DNA from 3 places in the Syntrophomonas sp. UBA1041 genome. Region 2 is predicted to be linked to each of the others. Evidence: predicted binding sites of a transcription regulator. Region 2 holds the regulator's gene; each other region holds the start of a gene.

Region 1 (7,129 bases), on a different contig from region 2:
AACAGCGGTGTCGATTTTTCATTTGAAACAGTTTTATCCACTGAAAGAAATCTATTATTATTACAAAAAGCCAAAGCACTCGGATATGAAATACAATGTGTTTATATCCTGACTTGCGACGAGAATATAAATGTTGCCCGGGTCAGGGCGCGTTATGCAGCCGGCGGTCATAATGTGCCGGAGGACAAAATCCGGGCGCGCTATCATCGTGCGCTGGCTCTTCTGCCGCAACTGATTCATGTATGCGACAAGATTCTGGTTTATGACAACACAGATATACCTTCCTTGATTTTCAGCAAAGAAAACGCATATTCTGAAGTTTTTCCAAACAGCCATTGGCCCGAATCCGCGCTGCGAAAACTACTGGGATTATAAGGAATCCGAGAATATCCAGCCCGGATATTTATCAAGCTCCCTATCGGTGTGGATTATCGAGTCAGACATTTCGCAGCTTGACAGGGCATCAGGAAACTCCCTCCACCAGGCTGCGAAAATACCTGCAGTTCTCCACGATATCGGGTCCGTGTTTGAACAGTCCTCCGCCTACCAGGAAAATAACATCTGAGCCATATACCCGGATCATGTCGGGTATGCTGCCGATGCTCATCCCTCCGCCGGGACAGGGAAAAATTGTTTTCAGATGCCCCATGGAAACCGAGGTTCCCTGAACAATGCTTCTGCACTCTTCCCGGCTGAAAGAAAAACGCCCGCCAAAATTGGGATAGATGCTTCCGTCGGCTCCGGCCAGGCGTGTGATTTGTCCGAATAAAGCGAAATGAGAGAGGCCATGCTGCGGACTTAAAACATAGCTTCCCAGCAGAGCGGGATGACTGAAAATAGGCAGACCCAGTCTGTCATCCTCCGCCAGGCTGCGCATGGTGTCAAATCCCACCAGGCCGGGTGCGACCAACAGCCCCCCGGCGCCACAGTCCCGGGCAAAGCTGGCGCGTTGAGCCACTTCACCATAAGGTGCGGTAACGTTGGCTACATAGATACACTGTTGTCCGGTTTCCCGGTTGGCGCGTTCTACGGCTCGGGCACAGAGTTGAACTCTTTCGTGAAAAGGGGCATAGTCCTGGTTGGTGAGGCCGTGGTCGTCTTTGATGATGTCTATCCCTCCCAGGGCCAGCTGATAGGCCAGGCGGGCCAAGTCCTCAGCAGACAGCCCCATGGGCTTGAGAGCCGAAAAAAGCAAAGGACGCTCAGCCACATTCAACCGCTCTCTCAATCCCCTCTTGCCGAATCTGGGTCCCCGGTAAGCTTTAGTTATGGATTCGGGCAATCTGATTTCTTCTACCCGATAACCGGGCTTGATGCTGATGTTGCCAAAGATCACGTTTAAAAGCTGGGTCAGTTCCCGGGCGGCGGTTTCTATCGCAAAGCTGACCGTGACTCTGTAGCTGTCCGCTGCCTCCGGTTGGAAATCTTCTATCCGTCCCACGATATGCTCCCGGATAACCCCCTCGGGCACCAATTCCCCCGGGAATTCCACGGTCTGCTCCAGGCAGATATCTTCGGCCTTGCTATAGGCATCGGTTTCGCTTCCCGCCAAACGATATACGATAGAGAATCTTTCCATAATCAATGCCTCCGCTGGAATTTAATGTGGCCGGGACAATATGGATAAAGGCTAACTCTAGCCCATTTGTGGCCGGCATGCGCCATACGCGTATCAAACCCGAAACTGCGCTCTGGCTTCACTAAATTCAACTCCTTATAAATGCGGCTACATCAGGGTCCCGGCGCAAGCGTTCCATATCTTCCGGCGACGGCAGAACCGGCTTGTCGCGCTCAACGTTGACCAGGCAAAGAAAGCCAAAAGGCGTCCCTTGGCTGGCCCGAAATTGGTGCCAGGTATGAGCCGGGATGGTTATGACGTCTTTTTCCTGCACGGGAAAAACCTTGTCGCCTACAAGGGCCTCCCCTGCTCCTCTAAAAATGATGACCAGATGGGCATGTTCATGATGTTCTAATGTGGAATATCCTTCCGGGGCAATTTCAAAATAGCGTAGTTGACAGGGAATATCCGCCAGCTCTTCAGATAGAATCTGCTTCGTGATGCGTTTATAATGATGGCCTTCCTCCTTATAAGGAAGAACCGCAATGTTTTCCCATTGATAGTCTCGCAAATGCCGGATCAGCATATCCTTTCCCCTCTCCGATTTTCTGTGATGCCTTATGACATCCCTGGTATTATTTCTATTAGCGGGAATTGCTTAAACTCCTGCCTTGCAGACGAAAATAAAGAACCTTGCCTGTCTTTACTGCGATATTCAGAACCGCTCCCCGGTTAATGCCTAGTATTTATGTATGTTTACTCATCTTTGAGTATATAGAATTTAAAAGCCTCTGTCAATGAGCGGCAAACGGCTGTATTTGTTTGAAATGCGGCTGTCATAATTTTCTCCTTTGAGGATGATTAGAACATATGTTTGCTTAAGTCGTTTTATATGGTATACTGAAATCATCTTCAAGAACATATGTTCTCGGAAGGCTTTGCCTCTGCTTATGCCCGGGGCAAGATATCCGGCCTAAAGCTAAACGTAAAAAATGTCTTGTGGGGTGAGTCATATGGATACCATGGCCAAGCTGGCCATTTTAACCGGCGCCGCCAGGTACGATGTTGCCTGCGCTTCCAGCGGGGTGTCCCGGAAAAATGAAGGCGGAATAGGCAACGCCAAATCCTTCGGCATCTGCCATTCCTGGTCCGACGACGGGCGCTGCATTTCTTTATTGAAGGTCCTGGTCAGCAATGACTGCATTTACGACTGCCGTTACTGCGTGAACCGCCGCTCCAACAACATACCCCGGGCCAGCTTTACCGCCCGGGAAATTGCCGATCTGACCCTTCAGTTCTACCGGCGCAATTATATCGAAGGCCTGTTTCTCAGCGCGGCGGTGGAGGTTTCACCCCACCATACCATGGAAAAGATGGTCCGGATCCTGACCTTGCTCCGCCAGGAATATGAATTTCACGGTTATATCCATGTAAAAATCATCCCCGGCGCCGACCCGGTCCTGATCCAGCAGGCCGGACTGCTGGCCGACCGCATGAGCGTCAATATAGAACAGCCCAGCGAACAAAGCCTGCGCCTCCTGGCGCCGCAAAAGTCCCTCCCTATGCTCTATACACCCATGCAGCAGGTCCGGGATCAAATCCTGATCCATAAGGAGGAGCGCAAACGATTTCGTCATGCTCCCAGATTTGCACCCGCCGGTCAATCCACCCAGATGATTGTCGGGGCCAGCCAGGACAGCGACCTGACTATCCTGCATACTACCCAGGCCCTGTACCGGGCTTTCGGCCTGAAGCGCGTATATTTTTCGGCCTATGTTCCGGTCAATCAAGACTCCCATCTGCCGGCCCTGGCCACCGCCCCGCCGCTTTTGCGGGAGCACCGCCTTTACCAGTCGGACTGGCTGCTGCGCTACTATCATTTTCAAGTCGAGGAGATCGTCGATCCGGTCCACCCTCAGCTGGAGACCGAAATAGATCCCAAAATGGCCTGGGCGCTGCGCCACCCGGAATTTTTCCCTCTGGAAATCAACCGGGCTGCTTACGAAGAATTGCTCCGGGTTCCAGGCATCGGGCTCAAGTCAGCCTGGCGCATCCTGACCCAGCGGCGCCTGGCGGCCCTTTCCGCTGACCAGTTAAAAACCCTGGGCGTGGCTTACAAACGAGCCCGGCATTTCATCACCTGCAAAGGGGTTTATGCCGGCAGCCGGCCCTTTGATCCGTTAACAATTCGCCGCAGCATCCTTCCCCCGGCTCCATCGGCGCAGCAGTTGACCCTGTTTTAATTTTTATTCTGCATAAAGGAGGAAGGCTGTGGATTATTTATACGACGGCAGCTTTGACGGCCTTTTGACCTGTATTTATTATCATTATTACCAGGAAGCCGCGGACGGCATCTATGCCCGGGAATCTTACCAGCCCTCCCTGTTGGTCGAGAGCGGACTGGTGTGCAGCAATCCCGATTATGCCGCCCGGGTATACAAGGCCATAGAGGAAAAAATATCGGAGGCTGCTTTGGCCCGGGTCTATTATGCTTTCCTTTCTTCCTGCCCCGGCAAAGAGAACATCATTCTAAACTATCTCCGTTTAGGCTTTCGCATGGGTTCCAAAATAGATTTTTACCATTCTCATCCCCAGGTCCATCCGTTGCATAAAATAGCCTGCCAGGTCACCCGGGAAGTTCACCGTTTCTTAGGATTGCTGCGCTTCGCCGACCAGGGTAAGTTTTTATACGCCAGCCTGGCTCCCGATCATGATATTCTTCCCCTGATCGCCGATCATTTCGCGGAACGCCTGGCCGGCGAACGCTGGGTCATTCACGACCAAAAAAGAAATGGGGCCATTGTTTACGACGGGCAAACCAGCCCCGAAAAAAAGCCGTACCCGCAACGCCGGTGGTATCTGATTGATTTAGACACTGTCCCGGCATCCTTCCTGCCGGAAGAAGACGGCTACCAGGAGCTTTGGAAGCTTTATTTTACTGAAATCAGCATCAATTCCCGGCGCAATCCCCGCCTGCAAGCCCAGTTCATCCCCCATCGCTATCGCCAGCACCTGGTCGAATTTCAAGCAAGCCGGAATGGTTTCCGCCTTGCGGAAAATGCTGCATTGCCTTTGATACGGCGTGAATAAAAAGGGGGTTGTCGACCAGCAACCTTAAAAACCAACTGCCAGGTCGTCCACTACTATGATTTTGCTTTTGATCATCCCCATCCAGCAAGTATAAACGAATTCCCCGCTTTCCAGGGGGGTAAATTCCACCAGGTTCTGGCCCGGAGAAAATTCCCGGTCGATGGCAAACTTGGGAATATGAATGGCCTTATTGCATTCGTTTAGATTTTCGGCGTCCACCTGAATGATCCAGTGGACCGGAATTCCTTTTTGCACCACCAGGGGTACAAAGCGGTCTGGCTTCAGGGATATGGTCACAGTTTGAACAGGACCCTCGATCCTGGCTACAGCCGCTTCTCCCTCGACCGTGATGCTTTGCGAATGCAATATAGAGGGTAGGTGTATCATAACGCCTGACAGGGACAATCCCCTCCCCACCATGACCAGGCCCAGAACCACCACCAGTGCCGCACTGGCTTTGAGGATGGCATTGATCCTGTTTTTATTCACCAAAGAATTGACCGCGCCCAGGGAGAATAACAAGGGGACGGTTCCCAGGGAAAAGACGAACATGGACAGGGCACCGAAAACCACACTGCGCGTACTCAAAGCATATAATTGAACAATCTGCAAAGGCCCGCAGGGCATGAGCCCGGTCAGCAAGCCAATGTAAAAGGGGCCGTGATCTTGATTGGCCAGCACCTTGCGGGCGGCGAATTTGGGCATGGGGATCGTGAGTCTGCGTAAAAAAGGAAAAATATCCAGCAAATGAATCCCCATAACAATCATAAAAAGGCCGCCCAGCAAGGGGATGATGCCTTTCCATACGCCGGAAAAGCTGATCACCTGCCCCAGTCCGCCCACCACGGCTCCCACCAGGGTGTAAGCGATGACTCTTCCTCCGTTGTATTTCACTGCGGGCAGCAGCCAGGCATAGGATTTCTGTATATCATCTTGTTTATAGCGAACGGTCTGGGAAAGGGTGATGCCGCCGCACATGCCGATGCAGTGAAAAGAGGTCAGTACGCCCAATGCAAACAACAGGCCATAGCTGGCGTCTTTCCCCAGCTGGGAAAAGTATTTCAGCATATACAAATCTTTCAAAAACTGCCAGAGATCGAAATGAAGCCAGCGCTGCAAAACAAAATAGAGCCCGGCCAGAACCACCACCCCGGCCAACAACCTTCTCACCATTCTCCAACTGCCGCCCGGTTGGGGATCGACTCCGCCATGCCCGCTTTCTACTTCATAGCCCATTTCGTCAGACATAAAACCACCTCCATAAGTCACCCCGGCTGAATGCAGGGTCGTCAATTCAATCTAAAACCTTTGAGGCGCAGGGAGTTTAACAGCACCGATATAGAGCTTAAGGCCATGGCGGCCGCGGCTACGACTGGATTCAAATACCCGGCGGCGGCGATGGGGATGCCGATAATATTGTAAATAAACGCCCAAAACAGGTTCTGCTTGATGGTGCGCATGGTAGCAAAAGACAGTTGAATTGCAGCCGGAACCGCCGTTAAATCATCTTTTAACAGTACAATATCGCCGGTTTCAATGGCCACATCCGTTCCGGTTCCCACCGCTATGCCGATATCCGCCGCCGCCAGGGCCGGGGCGTCGTTGATCCCGTCTCCGACCATAGCCACCTTTTTCCCCTGTTTTTTAAGACTTTCAACGGCTTGTGCCTTTTTATCCGGCAATACTTCCGCCAGAACATTTTTTATGCCCACCCGCTCGGCGATGGCCATGGCGGTTTGGGTATTGTCGCCGGTCAGCATATACACTTCCAGCCCCATTTTGCTCATCCGGGCCACCGCTTCCTGGGAATGGGCCCGAATTTCATCCGTAAAGGCTATAATGGCGGTCAGTTTTCCGTCGACAGCCACATAACTGAAGGTCTTGCCTGCATTTTGCAAAGGGATAAGCAGGTTCTTGGCATGATCTATGGCTACGCCGCGATCTTCCATCAACTTCCGGGTGCCGATTAAAACGGTCCTTCCCAGGCCCTGCGCATAAATGCCCTGACCGGGAATAGCTTCAAAGCGCCGGGACTCTGCGGCCTCCCGGGAGAAGAAGCGCTTATATTTTTGGTATATGGCGGTTCCTAGGGGATGCTCCGATTTTTTTTCCGCCATAGCAGCGATTTCCCAGATGCTGCTTTCACTAAATTCCTCATCGTCCCCGGCAATCAAAAGCAGATCACTTACCGCCAGTTTACCAGTGGTAATGGTGCCTGTTTTGTCCAGCAGGACCGTATTTATTTTGCATACATTCTCCAGTACTTCACCGTTTTTTATTAAGATCCCGTTTTGGGCTCCCTTCCCCATTCCCACCATGATGGCGGTGGGGGTGGCCAGGCCCAGAGCGCAGGGGCAGGATATGACCAGAACCGATACGGCAGCTACGATGGCCTTGTCAATCAGGAATACTTGTGCGCTATAAATAAAGAAAAACCAGATGCAGAAGGTGGCCAGGGAAGCCAGAATAACTACCGGAACA
Region 2 (7,129 bases):
GAATTGCTGCGCCGCATCCCCGGGGTGGAGCTGGTGGAAATGCCCCATGCAGCCAGTTGCTGCGGCGGGTCTGGAACCTATTCGGTCACCCATCACCAGCTTTCCATGCAAATCCTGGACAAAAAGATGTCCAACGCGGCATCCACCGGGGCTGACATCCTGGCCACCTGCTGCCCCAGCTGCATAATGCAGCTCAACTTCGGCTGCAAGCGCAGCAATTGGAATGCCGAGGTTCTGCACCCCGTGGTATTGCTGAATCGAGCTTATGAACCGGCTCCGGCCGCAGTATAGAACCATTACGAGTCCGGCCTGGTTGTTAACCCAACCAGGCTTTTATATTGGTAATATTAGGATATAATTAATGGTAATGAAAGAGATTTGAGGCCAATGATTCATTTTATCAAGTTTACTCGCTTCATAACAGGAAACTGCTTTGCTATTCGCTTGATCGGCACATGATCAACACCGGAGAGCGAGCTGGAAAAACGAGTTGTTGGATATTTGACAGCAGAAGTGTTTGCTTAACTTTTGCCATTTGCAGGAATGGGAGTGCCGCCAATTGAGCCAGCGACGGATTAAACATATGTTTAAACAGGTGCGCGACGCCAGCCTGAAGTACAACCTGATCGAGGAGGGTGATCGAATTCTGGCCGGAATTTCCGGGGGCAAAGATAGTTTGACCATGCTGTACTTCCTCACGCTGGTGCAGAAATACACTCCGGTGAACTTCTCCATCTCTCCAGTGATGCTGGATATGGGCTGGGGCGAGGACCATCAGGCTGTCGCCGATTATTGCGAATCATTGGGTTTGGAATTGTGGGTGGAGCACACCCATATAGGCCGTATCGTTTTCGAAAACAGACGGGAAAAAAACCCCTGCGCGCTGTGCGCCAATCTGCGCCGCGGCGCCTTAAACCGCATCGCCAGGGATATCGGCTGCAATAAGGTTTCTTTAGGCCATCACATGGATGATGCGGTTCATACCTTCTTTTTATCAATGCTTTTTGAAGGGCGATTCCATGTCTTTAAGCCCAGAACCTACCTGGATCGAATGGATGTTACCCTTATTCGCCCCTTGGTTTATGTTGCCGAAGCGGATATTGAGAAATGCGCGGCCTCCCTTAAGCTGCCGGTGATGGCTTCGCGCTGCCCGGCCAGCGGGCAGACCAAGCGGGATGAAGTCAAACAGGTGTTGGACATCATTGAAGCCCAGTTCCCTGGTGCCAGACAACGTTTTTTGTCAAGTCTGGAAAACGCCGCCCCCGATTGTTTTTGGTCTGTATAGGCGGGCTGTCGGCAGTGACAAACGACCAAAGCCATTTTATCAGTTCCCCGCAGCCGGTTAAATACATGCGAACATGTGTTTTTATCAGCCGGGGTATGCTATAATGTTGACAAACATGATGGGAGGGATTCCCAGTGCCTGAGGATTTAACACCCCGTCAAGAGCAGATTTTGGGTTACATCAGAAACCAGATTAAGAATACCGGATATCCTCCCTCGGTGCGTGAAATCGGCCAGGCGGTTGGCTTGAAATCCAGTTCAACGGTGCATGCCCATCTGGTACAGTTGGAGGAAAAAGGCTATCTGCGCAAGGATCCTACTAAACCACGTGCTATTATTCCGGTGCCGACCCAGGAAGAACAGAGTCTCACCCAGATAGTATCACTGCCCTTGATCGGACAGGTGGCAGCCGGTGTCCCGATTCTGGCCGAGCAGAACATAGATGCTTTCATACCGGTACCCATGGAGTTGATCGGCAGCGGCCAGCACTTCCTTTTACAGGTCAGGGGCGACAGCATGGTCGATGCCGGTATTCTTGACGGAGATTATCTGATTGTCCGTCAGCAAGCCGATGCCAGCAACGGCGAGATCGTGGTGGCCTTGTTGGAAGATGAGGCTACGGTAAAAAGGCTGTTCAAGCATGATGGTTATGTGGAGCTGCGCCCGGAGAACCGGACCATGCAGCCTATCATAGTTCCGCATGCCGTAATAGCAGGCAAAGTAGCGGGCCTGTTGCGCCGTATGTAGGGTGACAAATAAAGACGGGTGACACCTGGGGTTTCCAAGGGTCACCCGTTCCCAACTATCCTCTGCTAGAATTTCTCCAGATACTCCTCGATTTCCCACTCGTAGACCCGCGAACTGTAAGTTTCCCATTCTTTAATCTTGGCATAACAGAAGCGCGAGTGAATATGACGCCCCAGGGCCTGCTGGATCACCTCGTCGCGGTTCAGCTCAGATATGGCTTCATAGAGATTCTCTGGCAGCGATTCGATATTGTTGAGTTTTCTATCCGCCAGGTTCATCTCATATATGTTTTTGTCTACAGGCGGCAGAGGTTCTTCCCGGTTTTTTATCCCTTCCAGACCGGCCTTTAAAATCACTGCCAGACCCAGGTAGGGATTGCAGGTGGGGTCGGGGCTGCGCACTTCGATGCGGGTACCTATCCCCCGCCGGGCCGGGATGCGGATTAAGGGACTGCGGTTGCGGTAAGACCAGGCGATATATACCGGAGCCTCATATCCCGGCACCAGCCTTTTGTACGAATTTACGGTAGGATTGGTGATGGCGGTGATAGCCCGGGAATGCTTCATCACCCCGGCGATAAAATATCGGCAGGCATCGCTCAGCCCAGCCGGATCGTCGGCATTGTAAAAAGCGTTTTTCCCATCTTTAAAAAGTGAAATATGCAGGTGCATCCCTGAACCGGCTACACCGAAAAGCGGTTTAGGCATGAAAGTGGCATGCATGCCGTGTTGTTGAGCCACGGTTCGCACCACTATACGGAAGGTGACGATATTATCAGCCGTTTTCAAGGCGTCCTGGTATTTGAAATCTATCTCATGCTGCCCCGGCGCTACCTCGTGGTGAGCGGCTTCGATCTCAAAGCCTATGCTCTGCAGGGTCTCCACCATGTCCCGGCGGGCGTTCTCACCCTTGTCAACCGGGGGAAGGTCGAAATAACTGGCCTTGTCATTGGTCTTCAATGTGGGGGTGCCGTCTTCGTCCAGGTGGAACATGAAAAATTCGGGTTCCGGCCCCACCTGCATGGAATAACCCATCTCAGCAGCCTCTTTGAGCATATTCTTCAAGGCCTGGCGCGGTGAACCGTGAAAGGGCTGATTATCCGAGTCATAGATGTCACAGATCAAACGCGCCGTTTTGGCATCAGAGTTGGGATTGGACCAGGGTAAAATCAGAAAAGTATCCAAGTCCGGCTTAAGATACATATCAGATTCTTCAATACGCACAAAACCTTCTATAGATGAACCGTCAAACATCAATTCCCCATCCAGGGCTTTCTCCAGTTGATCTTCAGTAATGGAGATAGCCTTCATCACTCCAAGGATGTCGGTGAATTGCAGCCGGATGAATTTAACATTCTCGTCCGCGGCGATTTTCATAATGGTGCTCTTATCCATAATAAGCCTCCTGTTAGCGTTCTCAAAGTCCTAGCATACCACACCTGTCTGCGGCAGTAAACCGCTCCGCGGCATGTATACTATATAACTCTAACCAAAAACGAGACTACCATTATTATCCCTAATAGAAGATTAAAAAACAGTCCCGAGAACAATCCTATCACAGTGCCGAATCCGGCTTTCACAGCCTTGTTTATGTCGTTTACACTGAGGTACTCCCCCAGCATGGCTCCAACCCAGGGTCCTATCAACAATCCCAGGGGAGGAAAAATAAACAGTCCTACAAAAGTGCCGATAAAAGCGCCCCATACTCCGGCCCGGGTGGAGCCCGAATATTTAGCTCCCAGAGTAGTTGACAGATAGTCGACGACTACCGACAACAAGGTGATTCCACCCATCATAGCGATATATGCCACGTTGATAACCTCAAAGCCTTCATACCAGCCATAAGCCACAATGATGCCTAAAATCAGGGGTATACCTGGAATCAATGGAACAATAACTCCCACCAGTCCCGCCAGCATTAAAAGCACCGCCAGAACCAGCACCAGAGTATCGGTCATCATCAATACACCTCCTAAAGGTCAATCAGCTGGCGGCCTTAATGCCCGAATCAGTTGAGCCGCCGCATAACGACAGTGTTCATAGGTTAACCCCCCCTGCACATAGGCACAGTAGGGCTTTCTGGCCGGGGCATCACAGGAGAATTCAATTGAAGATCCCTGTACAAAAGTGCCCGCTGCCATTATCACTGGAACATCATAGCCCGGAAGATGGGCAAATTCCAACTGCACATCACTGTCTACCGGCGAGCAATTCTGCACCACCTGACAGCAGCGCTGCAGCTGGTCTATATGATCGAAACAGATGGACTGTATGATATCAGCCCGGGGCTCACTCCATCCGGGCTCTACCCGGTAGCCCGCCTCTTCGAACAGGGCAGCCAATAAAACCGCCCCCTTCAGTGCCTGCAACACCGTATGCGGAGCCATAAACAGGCCCTGAAAAAACCAGCGCTTATCAACCAGGCTGGAGCCCATTTCCTTGCCCAGTCCGGGTGCGGTAAGGTAATAAGCGATGGACTCGATCAGTGGGGCCCGTCCCGCGATATAACCACCGTTAGGGGCCAGTCCCCCGCCGGGGTTCTTGATCAAGGAGCCTGCCACCAGATCAGCTCCCGCCTGGCAGGGTTCTTGCTGCTCGACAAACTCCCCGTAACAGTTGTCCACCAGAACAATGCAGTCAGGCTTTTGCCCTTTCACCAATTCAACCAGGCGTTTAATCCCTTGGACCGGGATGGCCGGGCGCAGGCTGTAGCCGCGGGAACGCTGGATCAACACCAGTTTGGTATTCCGGTCCACCGCCTCTTTAATAGACTTTTCATCCGGCAGCCCGGCTCGGGTTAGGGGTATCTCCTTATAAAGGATGCCCTTCTTCATTAAAGTGCCTTTGCGCTCAGGGCCTCCGTCAATAATGTTTAACAGGGTGTCATAGGGCCTGCCGCTGATGCTGAGCAATCCATCCCCCGGCTGCAGCAGCGCGAACAAGCAAGCTGTTATGGCATGGGTGCCGGATACGATCTGCGGGCGCACCAGGGCATCCTCGGCCTGAAAAACCTCGGCATAAACCCTTTCTAATGCTGCACGGCCGGTATCTCCATAGCCGTAGCCGGTAGAACCATAAAAATGATGCTCCCGCACCCGGGCTTGCTGAAAGGCCTTCAGCACCCGCTCTCCATTAATATAGGCATTATCTTCAAATAGTCTAAACTGTGGATAAACCAAGCTTTCGGCTTTTCTTACAGCTTCCATGGCATCCGCCAATGATTGCGGCCTCACTTTCCGTCTTTTGTAGTGCATCTACCCTTCATATTATACACGGGCCTGGTGAAGAACCACAATTCGTTTGACATGTGGTGTTTCATCTGGGAAGCGAGGCGTCGTGCAAAAAATATATTACATAAAGCAAAATATATTTTACTTTATGTAATATATTAATTATAATGATGTCAGGAGATGATGCTTTTGAAAAACAAAAAAATAAAAATGGCCAGAGTTGAATTGGACTTGTCTCAAGAACAGCTTGCGGAAATAGTAGGAGTCACCAGGCAGACCATTCATTTGATTGAGTCGGGTAAGTATAATCCCAGTTTGAAATTATGTGTTGAAATCTGCAGGGCCTTGAACAAAACCCTGGATCAACTTTTTTGGGAGGATTGATTAATGAATACCGATAGGATCGTTAAAGAAGCCAGAATCATTATGTATGCAGCCCTGATTGTGGGAATGGCTCTGTTGGCAGTGGGAATAGCCTTTGCCTGGACAGATGCTCGCATCATAGCAAACAACCGGTCGGTGGTCGGATTGTCTTTCATCCCCTTGACAGTGTCTTTCTTTTATTACCTCAAGCTGACCAGGATACGGAACAACCCCCAAACCATGAAAGCAATTATTATCAATGAGAATGATGAAAGGCTGAACGCCTTGAAAAATGAGGCGGATGCCAGAGCGCATAAAATTGTGCAGGCAGCGTTGTTTCTTGCCTATATGGGGTACACCCTAATAGTTCCGGAGGACATCTTTGAGTCTGTCGGATGGTGGATTCTGCTGCTGATTTTGATGCTTTCCCTCATCTCTCAGGGAATATTGACTGCAGCATCACTTCGAAAAGAGCAGGCGATTCATGAAGAGAACGAATGATGTGGAATGATCAAGCCCGCCAGTCTGGCTTTCAGCCGCAAGAACACACCGGTCCGTCGACTCGATCATCACGCCTATGCAGTGTTTTGCCATGATCAGGTTTTGAGGTCCGCAAGTTCCGGCAAATCAACATCCTCAATGGTGGTCAAGTCTTTGCGGGTCAAATGGGTCTTGTCTATGATGCGCAAGGCCTGGCGGCGAATTGATTTTTCGGTGAGATTGCGCACAAAGCGGGCATTGCCGCTGTGGGGATGCCTGTGGCTGGTAAACTCGGTCAGGATATGCTTCAACTTCCAACGGCCGGCGCTGCTTAGTGCATACTCCCTCTCGGCGTAAAGGTGCAGGGCTATTTGGAAAAGTTCTTCACAGAGATAATCATTAAAATGTATGTGTATCGGAAATCTTGATCTTAAGCCGGGATTGGAACGCACGAAATGATCCATTTCGTTGCAGTACCCGGCCAGTATCACCACCAGATTATCCCGGTGGTCCTCCATCTGTTTCACTATAGTGGCGATGGCCTCTTTGCCAAAGTCTTTTTCCCCACCCTGTGCCAGCGTATAGGCCTCGTCAACAAATAGAATACCGCCCAGGGCTTTTTGAACGCTTTCCTTGGCTTTCTGCGCGGTGTGACCGATATACTCCCCTACCAGGTCGGCTCTCTCCACCTCGACCAGATGCCCTTTATCGAGCAGCCCGATATCTTTGAAAATCTTGCCCAGGATGCGCGCTACCGTGGTTTTGCCCGTACCGGGATTGCCCTTGAATATCATATGCAGGGACACCGGCTGTGACTTGAGATTCTGCTCGGAGCGTTTGATCTGTATCAAACTGAAAGCGGTAATCTCGGCCAGCATTTTTTTTACATCCATCAGTCCGATCAATTTATCCAGTTCTTTAAAGGAAGGACGGTCGAAAATTTCCGGGCAAAAATTGCTGGATGCCCGCTGCGGAAAGACCTCGGGATTGTTAAACTTTTTTGATATTTGCACTGTATCACTACTC
Region 3 (7,129 bases), on a different contig from region 2:
CCGTCGGTGTGGTGGTGGTTGTCTGCACGATTGCCCTCTTAGTGACCAGCAGTGCCGGTCTGAGTACACTATTCAGTGTCATCGGGCTGATCAAAACCGAGTCTTTATACCAGATCAATACTGCGCAGATGCTGGAAGGGGCCGGAGCAGGCATTGTTGAAGCCCTGGACGATCCATATTCCAGGTATCTCGACAGGCAGACCTATCAGGATCTCAAGGTCAAATTAGAAGCTAAATTTGGCGGCATCGGGGTCTATGTGGGGCAGGACAATCAAGGTCGTATCATGATCTATTCTCCCATCAGGGGGACTCCAGCCTATAAGGTAGGGGTCAAACACGGGGACATCATAGTGCGCATCAACGGTGAAAGCACCGTGAAGATGACCTCTGATGAAGCCGCCCAGCTGATGCGCGGCGACCCGGGGACGCAGTTGGAATTGGGGGTTTACCGGGAATCTGAAGGCAAGGAACTCAACTTTACCATAGTGCGTGAAATAATCAATGTGCCTTCGGTTGAGGACAAAATTCTTGACGAAGCCGCTGATATCGGCTACATCAGCTTAAATCAATTCCACGCCCAGTCGGCCAATGAACTGGCTACCAGTGTTGAAAAGCTGATGAGCGGAAACAAGGTGAAGGGCATAATTCTGGATTTGCGGGACAACGGCGGCGGAGATTTCAATGCCGCAATTGACATTGCCGGAATATTTCTGGATGGCAGCACGGTGGTAAGCGCTGCAGACAGCAAAGGCAATCAACAGGTCTACAAAGCCTCACCTGGCAAAGTGAATATTCCCCTGGTGGTCCTGGTGAATCATGACAGCGCCAGCGCCTCGGAAATACTGGCTGCGGCCCTGCAGGATAACCAGCGGGCTGATCTGGTGGGAGTTAAGACTTTCGGCAAAGGCCTGGTGCAAACCGTATTTCCCCTGCATGACGGCGGGGCTTTGAAATTGACCACTCAGAAGTATTATACCCCCAACGGCACAGACATCAATGAAGTCGGCATCACCCCTGATTACGAGGTGCAAAACGATCCCAACAACAGCCAGGATTTGCAACTGAATAAAGCCATAGAAGTGTTAAAGACGAAGCTGGAAAATTAATAAGAATCCTTAAATACTGGCCACCCCGGTTGACTCGTTGCGCCCAAAGGAGTGGACTGCTTGGATTCTGTCTTAAGCATCTGGTTGGAAATGGGGCGGGTATGGTTGCAAGCTATATCCTCGCCTCTTTTTATTTCCCTCTATCTTATTATGTTTTTTGTAATCAGCTGGTCTTATGGGCGAAAATCACCAGGATCCAACCAGCGTGAATTCATAAAGTCGGCGCTATTATCTGTCTTGATCGGCCTTGGTGCAGGATTCTTAGGCAGCGCCCTGCTGGTGGTAGTCGGAATCGATGTGCGCAATTTAAGCATCCTGGCCTTATGGCTGATTTCCCTGGGATTGGCCTTGGTTCATCCCCGCCTGATCTGCTTTTCCTATGCAGGCGGCCTATTGGCCCTGTTTTGCCTTTTGACTTCACGCTCAGTCAGCTGCGTTCCGCAGATAACGGGCCTAATAGCGATTCTCCACCTCATTGAAAGCGGTTTGATCCTGGTCGACGGCAGCACTCAGCCGGGCCGGGTTTGTTTCAAAAAACAGGGCCAGACCGTACAGGGTTTTAAACTGCAGCGGTTTTGGCCCTTGCTGCTGGTTATCAGCTGTACATCCGACAGCAGCATAGGCTATACTATGCCTTCCTGGTGGCCTTTGCTGCAATGCCATCCCCCTGCAGCTCAAGACAGTCTTTTTATCATGCTTCCGGTTCTGGCCATACTCGGTTATGGCGAAACGGTCACCAAAACCACCCCCCGCCTCACTGTGATGCGGTCTGCCCGCAATCTGGCCGTTTATAGCTTGATCCTGCTGGCGCTGTCCTTATCGGCCTCATCATACCCTTTGATGAGCTGGATAGCTGCCATATTTGCCCCGCTTGGCCATGAGATGCTGATCTGGCTGGGCACGCGGGGAGGCTCTTAGCCCTTTTGAAAACCGGCCATCCCGGGTGGCTACTTCATTAACCAATGGTTTACTTTTCGAATATACTATAGAAATCCAGCAGGGAAAGGGGTCTGGAATTGTTATATAAAGGCAAAATCAAGTATGTGCTGTCCAGTACATTTACCGACCAGGGTTATGTCAGCTGCCTGCCTGATTTACTGGCGGGAATAAAACGAGTCTATATCCTCAAGGGCGCTGCGGGAACGGGGAAAGCCACGTTTATTCGGCTGCTGGGGGAGTCTATGTCCTCATTAGGCTATGAGATGGAATACTGGATCTCGGCTGCGGATGCGGTCAACCCTGAAGGGATTTATTTTCCCCAGCTGGATACCGCGGTAGTTAACGGCAGCAGCCCGGTATCCATTGAACCGCATTATCCACATATCAGCGGGGATGTTATTAATCTGGGCGATTACCTGGATACTGCCCTGATTAAGGAACAGGCCCGGCAGATCATAAAGCATATCGATCAATGGGAACTGTCGAACCGGCAGGCCGAAATGCATCTTCAGTCGGCTGCCCTGGCCAAACAGGAGCTGAAGAAATCTGCTGCGGCCCATCTCAACATGCAGCAGCTTTATAGTCTGGTAGAGCAGATATACAGTGAAGCCACCCTACCGCGGCCCGGAGAGAGACATTTTTTTGCCAGTGCCATGACTGCGGAAGGGTACATCGATTATGTCGAAGAAATCAGCTCTGATTGCAAGCAGCGTTTTGTCTTGACGGGTCCGGCTGGCAGCGGCAAATCAACTATCCTGGCTGAAATCGCCAGAAAAGCAAAACAGCAGGGCAATAGCGTGGAATATTATTATTGCGGTTTGGAGGCGGATAGTTTGCTAATGATCATCCTTCCAGCCTTCAGCACTGCTGTAATTGATGGCGGCGGTCTGCAGCTGAATTTAAAACCGTGGGATAAAGTGATCAACACCGAAGCGGTACTGGACGATTTTGAGATCCTCAAGGAAGCGCAGGTGAGCAGCCTGGCCAACCACAATTATGAAGAACTGCTGTCCAAGGCTCAGGAAAAACTGGAAGAGGCTTACCGGGAATTAAAAGCTCTCAAACACCTCTACGCCAGCAAAATGAACTTTCAAGCCCTCAACCAGAGAAGGATGGCCTTGCTGGAGGAATTAATCCAAAGATGAGGCCGTAAATCCCAACCAACCCGTACTTTTTCATAGTAGAGGCGCCTGTCCCGGCGCCTCTATGCCCTCTTTATTATTGGGGCGAACATTTGTTATCATGGATTAGGAAAGGACAGGCGTAACTACTGAACTTAAGAGGTTAATAATGGAATTCAAGCTACATTCAACCTACCATGAGACCGGAGACCAGCCTCAGGCCATACAGGCTCTGGTCGAAGGGCTTAAGGCCCGGTATCCGGAACAGACCCTTTTGGGTGTGACCGGTTCGGGGAAGACCTTTACCATGGCCCGCATTATCGAGGAAGTGCAGCGGCCCGCCTTGATCATGGCTCCCAACAAGACCCTGGCGGGGCAGCTTTATGCCGAGTTCAAGCAGTTCTTTCCGGAAAATGCGGTGGAATACTTTATCAGCTATTACGATTATTACCAGCCTGAGGCCTACGTGCCCCACACTGATACCTATATCGAGAAAGACTCCTCCATAAACGATGAGATCGACAAACTGCGCCACTCTGCCACCGCGGCGGTTCTGGAACGGCGGGACGTCGTAGTTGTGGCCAGCGTATCCTGCATCTATGGCTTGGGGGCTCCGGATGATTACTATCGCATGGCCATATCACTCAGGCCGGGCATGGAGGCGCCGCGCGATACTATAATGCGGCGCCTGGTGGAAAATCATTATGAACGCAATGATTATTCCTTTAACCGCGGCAATTTCCGGGTGAGGGGCGATGTCATCGAGATATTCCCGGCCTCAGCCGGTGAGAGAGCCCTCAGGATAGAATTATTTGGCGATGAAGTCGACCGCATTATCGAGTTCAATCCCATAACCGGTGAGGTTTATGGCCGCAGGCTCCATACCATGATTTTCCCGGCCTCCCATTATGTGACCAGCCGCGAGCGCATGCTGGACACTGCGGAAGATATTAGACTGGAACTGGATGAGCAGGTGACCCGCTTTCAAAATGAAGGCAAACTCCTGGAGGCGCAGCGTATTGAGCAGCGCACCCGCTACGACCTGGAGATGATCAGGGAGATCGGCTACTGCAAGGGGATTGAAAACTATTCCCGCTATATTACGGGTAGAAAGTCAGGTGAACCCCCCTATACATTGATCGATTTCTTTCCCCGGGATTTTATATTGTTTATTGATGAGTCCCATATTTCCGTGCCGCAGATCAGGGGTATGTATGAAGGGGACCGGTCGCGCAAGCAGAATCTGGTGGAGTATGGATTCAGGCTGCCTTCAGCCCTGGATAACCGCCCCTTGAAATTCGCCGAGTTTCAGGCCAAGGTCAATCAAATCGTATATGTCAGTGCCACCCCGGGGGATTATGAAGTTGAGCGCAGCAGGCAGGTGGCGGAACAGATCATACGCCCCACCGGGCTGGTCGACCCGCTTGTGGAAATAAGGCCGACCGGGCACCAGATCGACGACCTGATGGAAAGGATAAGACAGACTGTAGGCCAGGGCTACCGGGTTCTGGTCACTACCCTGACCAAGCGCATGGCTGAAGACCTGTGCGACTACCTGGCAGACGCGGGGATAAGAGTTCGCTATATGCATTCCGACATCCAGGCCCTGGAACGCCTGGAGATACTGCGCGACCTGCGGGCGGGCGAATTCGACGTGCTGGTGGGAATCAACCTGTTGCGGGAAGGGCTGGATCTTCCCGAGGTCGCATTGGTTGCCATACTGGATGCGGACAAGGAAGGCTTTCTGCGTTCGGGGCGTTCGCTGATTCAGACCATTGGCCGGGCGGCCCGCAATGTGGAAGGACAGGTGATAATGTATGCCGACCGCATCACCCCTTCCATGCGGACCGCTATCGATGAGACCAACCGCCGCCGCGAAAAGCAGATAGCATTCAATCAAACCCACGGGATTACCCCGGAAACCATCCAAAAGGAGATCTATGCCTCCATCGAGGCTACCATTGCCGAGGCTCCGGCCCAATATGATGCGGCGCTGTTCTCCCATCTGGGCAAAGAGGAGCGGGTTAGGCTGGCCGGAGAGATGCAGGCCGAAATGATAAAAGCAGCTGAAAGCCTTGAATTCGAGCGGGCTGCCGAGCTCCGCGACATGATCAAGAAGCTCTTGGAGCCCCCGCGCAAGACCAAAAAGCGATCCCGCGGCCGTTAAAGAGGCCGCGATGCTGATAGGAGCATAAAGTGAAAGACTATATCTACGTAAAAGGCGCCCGTGAACATAATTTAAAGAATATCGACATTACAATTCCCCGCGATAAGCTGGTGATTTTCACCGGGGTGTCGGGATCAGGCAAATCCAGCCTGGCATTCGACACCATTTACAGTGAGGGCCAGCGCCGCTATGTGGAATCGCTCTCCACCTACGCCCGCCAATTCCTGGGACAGATGGAGAAGCCTGATGTGGATTCTATAGAGGGGCTTTCTCCATCCATTTCCATCGACCAGAAATCGACCTCCAACAATCCCCGTTCAACGGTGGGGACGGTTACCGAGGTGTACGATTACCTGCGCTTGATGTATGCCCGGGTAGGCAGGCCTCATTGCCCTCATTGCCATCAGCCTATCCAGCGCCAAACCGTGGATCAGATTGTAGACAGCCTCCTGGTCATGACCCCGGGAACCCGTCTCAAGGTCCTGGCGCCGGTGGTCAAGGCCCAGAAAGGCGAGCACAAAAAGCTCTTGCAGGACCTGTTTCGAGACGGCTTTGTCCGGGTTATCGTGGATGGCTATGAATACACCTCGGATGAAGAGATCGTACTGGAAAAAAATAAAAAACACGACATCAGCGCGGTGATCGACCGCCTGGTTGTCAAAGACGGCATACGGAGCCGTTTGGCCCAATCCCTGGAACTGGCCTTCGAACTCAGTGAAGGACTGATCATTATCCGGGTGCTGGGAGAGAATGGCGCCGAAGAGGACCAGCTGTTCAGCCGGGATTTCGCCTGCCCGGACTGCGGATTCAGCCTGAGCGAACTGAGCCCGCGGATGTTTTCCTTTAACAACCCGTTCGGGGCTTGCCCGGAATGCGACGGCCTGGGAGAAAAACGGGTTATTGACCCTGAATTGGTTCTGGATCGGGATAAGAGCATTCAAGAAGGGGCTATCATTCCCTGGTCCAATAATTTTTACACCTACTACAATCAGATTTTGTACGGGATGGCGGAGAAAAATGACATTCCCCTGGATAAACCCCTCAAAGAGCTGAGCGATGATCAGGTGGATGCCATCCTCTACGGGAAGAATGGGGAGCGCATCCGCGTCAATTATGTCAATTCATACGGGGAGAAGAACAGCTTCACTTCCAGTTTTGAAGGCGTGGTGACCAACCTGCGCCGGCGCTACCTGGAGACCAAATCGGATGCTTCGCGGGAGGAGATAGAAAAATATATGACCACCACCCTGTGTCCGCGCTGCCGGGGCAAGCGCCTGCGCGAGGAGATCCTCTGGGTCTTGATAGGGGACAAGTCTATCAATGACGTGACCTCACTTTCCATCCGCGAATGCTATCAGTTTTTCGAAAGCCTGGCATTGAGCCCGCGCGAGCATATTATCGCCCGCCAGGTGATCAAGGAGATACAGGAGCGCTTAAAATTCCTGATCGATGTGGGCCTGGATTATTTGACCATGGACCGCCCGGCCGGCAGCCTGTCCGGCGGAGAAGCACAGCGTATCCGCCTGGCTACACAGGTAGGCTCCAGCCTGGTAGGGGTCTTATATGTCTTGGATGAACCCAGCATCGGGCTGCACCCGCGGGATAACGACCGCCTCCTGGCAACCCTGCGCCGCCTGCGCGATCTGGGCAATACTGTAATCGTGGTGGAGCACGATGAGGATGCCATGCGCCAGGCCGATCATATCGTTGATATCGGCCCGCGCGCCGGCATACACGGCGGGCAGGTTGTGGCCCAGGGCACTCTGGAAGAGATCATGCAGGCGCCCGAATCCCTG

Evidence for each region. Region 2 encodes LexA, which represses DNA repair genes until DNA is damaged. Its sites were predicted from a motif close to CNAACANNTGTTNG; they were not measured.
Region 1: B2633_RS16210 (putative DNA modification/repair radical SAM protein) is a predicted target of LexA. The motif match lies at 2,422-2,435, and genes of this name have one in related genera.
Region 3: uvrB (excinuclease ABC subunit UvrB) is a predicted target of LexA. The motif match lies at 3,273-3,286, and genes of this name have one in related genera.

What each region holds. Positions count from the first base shown of each region.
Region 1 is NZ_DCEA01000107.1:146,185-153,313, reverse strand. It holds gene B2633_RS16225 (ATPase) at 1-375, shown strand, start outside; gene B2633_RS16220 (RuBisCO large subunit C-terminal-like domain-containing protein) at 464-1,579, opposite strand; gene B2633_RS16215 (cupin domain-containing protein) at 1,707-2,144, opposite strand; gene B2633_RS16210 (putative DNA modification/repair radical SAM protein) at 2,572-3,801, shown strand; gene B2633_RS16205 (TIGR03915 family putative DNA repair protein) at 3,830-4,648, shown strand; gene B2633_RS16200 (sulfite exporter TauE/SafE family protein) at 4,673-5,896, opposite strand; gene B2633_RS16195 (heavy metal translocating P-type ATPase) at 5,938-7,129, opposite strand, start outside.
Region 2 is NZ_DCEA01000069.1:22,345-29,473, forward strand. It holds partial or broken gene B2633_RS10510 ((Fe-S)-binding protein) at 1-291, shown strand, start outside; gene B2633_RS10515 (tRNA 2-thiocytidine biosynthesis TtcA family protein) at 560-1,285, shown strand; gene lexA (transcriptional repressor LexA) at 1,420-2,031, shown strand; gene glnA (type I glutamate--ammonia ligase) at 2,097-3,425, opposite strand; gene B2633_RS10530 (DUF456 domain-containing protein) at 3,506-3,991, opposite strand; gene B2633_RS10535 (methionine gamma-lyase family protein) at 4,010-5,236, opposite strand; gene B2633_RS10540 (helix-turn-helix transcriptional regulator) at 5,450-5,644, shown strand; gene B2633_RS10545 (hypothetical protein) at 5,648-6,124, shown strand; gene B2633_RS10550 (AAA family ATPase) at 6,220-7,116, opposite strand.
Region 3 is NZ_DCEA01000091.1:16,866-23,994, reverse strand. It holds gene B2633_RS13350 (S41 family peptidase) at 1-1,106, shown strand, start outside; gene B2633_RS13345 (hypothetical protein) at 1,167-2,024, shown strand; gene B2633_RS13340 (P-loop NTPase fold protein) at 2,123-3,190, shown strand; gene uvrB (excinuclease ABC subunit UvrB) at 3,336-5,333, shown strand; gene uvrA (excinuclease ABC subunit UvrA) at 5,363-7,129, shown strand, end outside.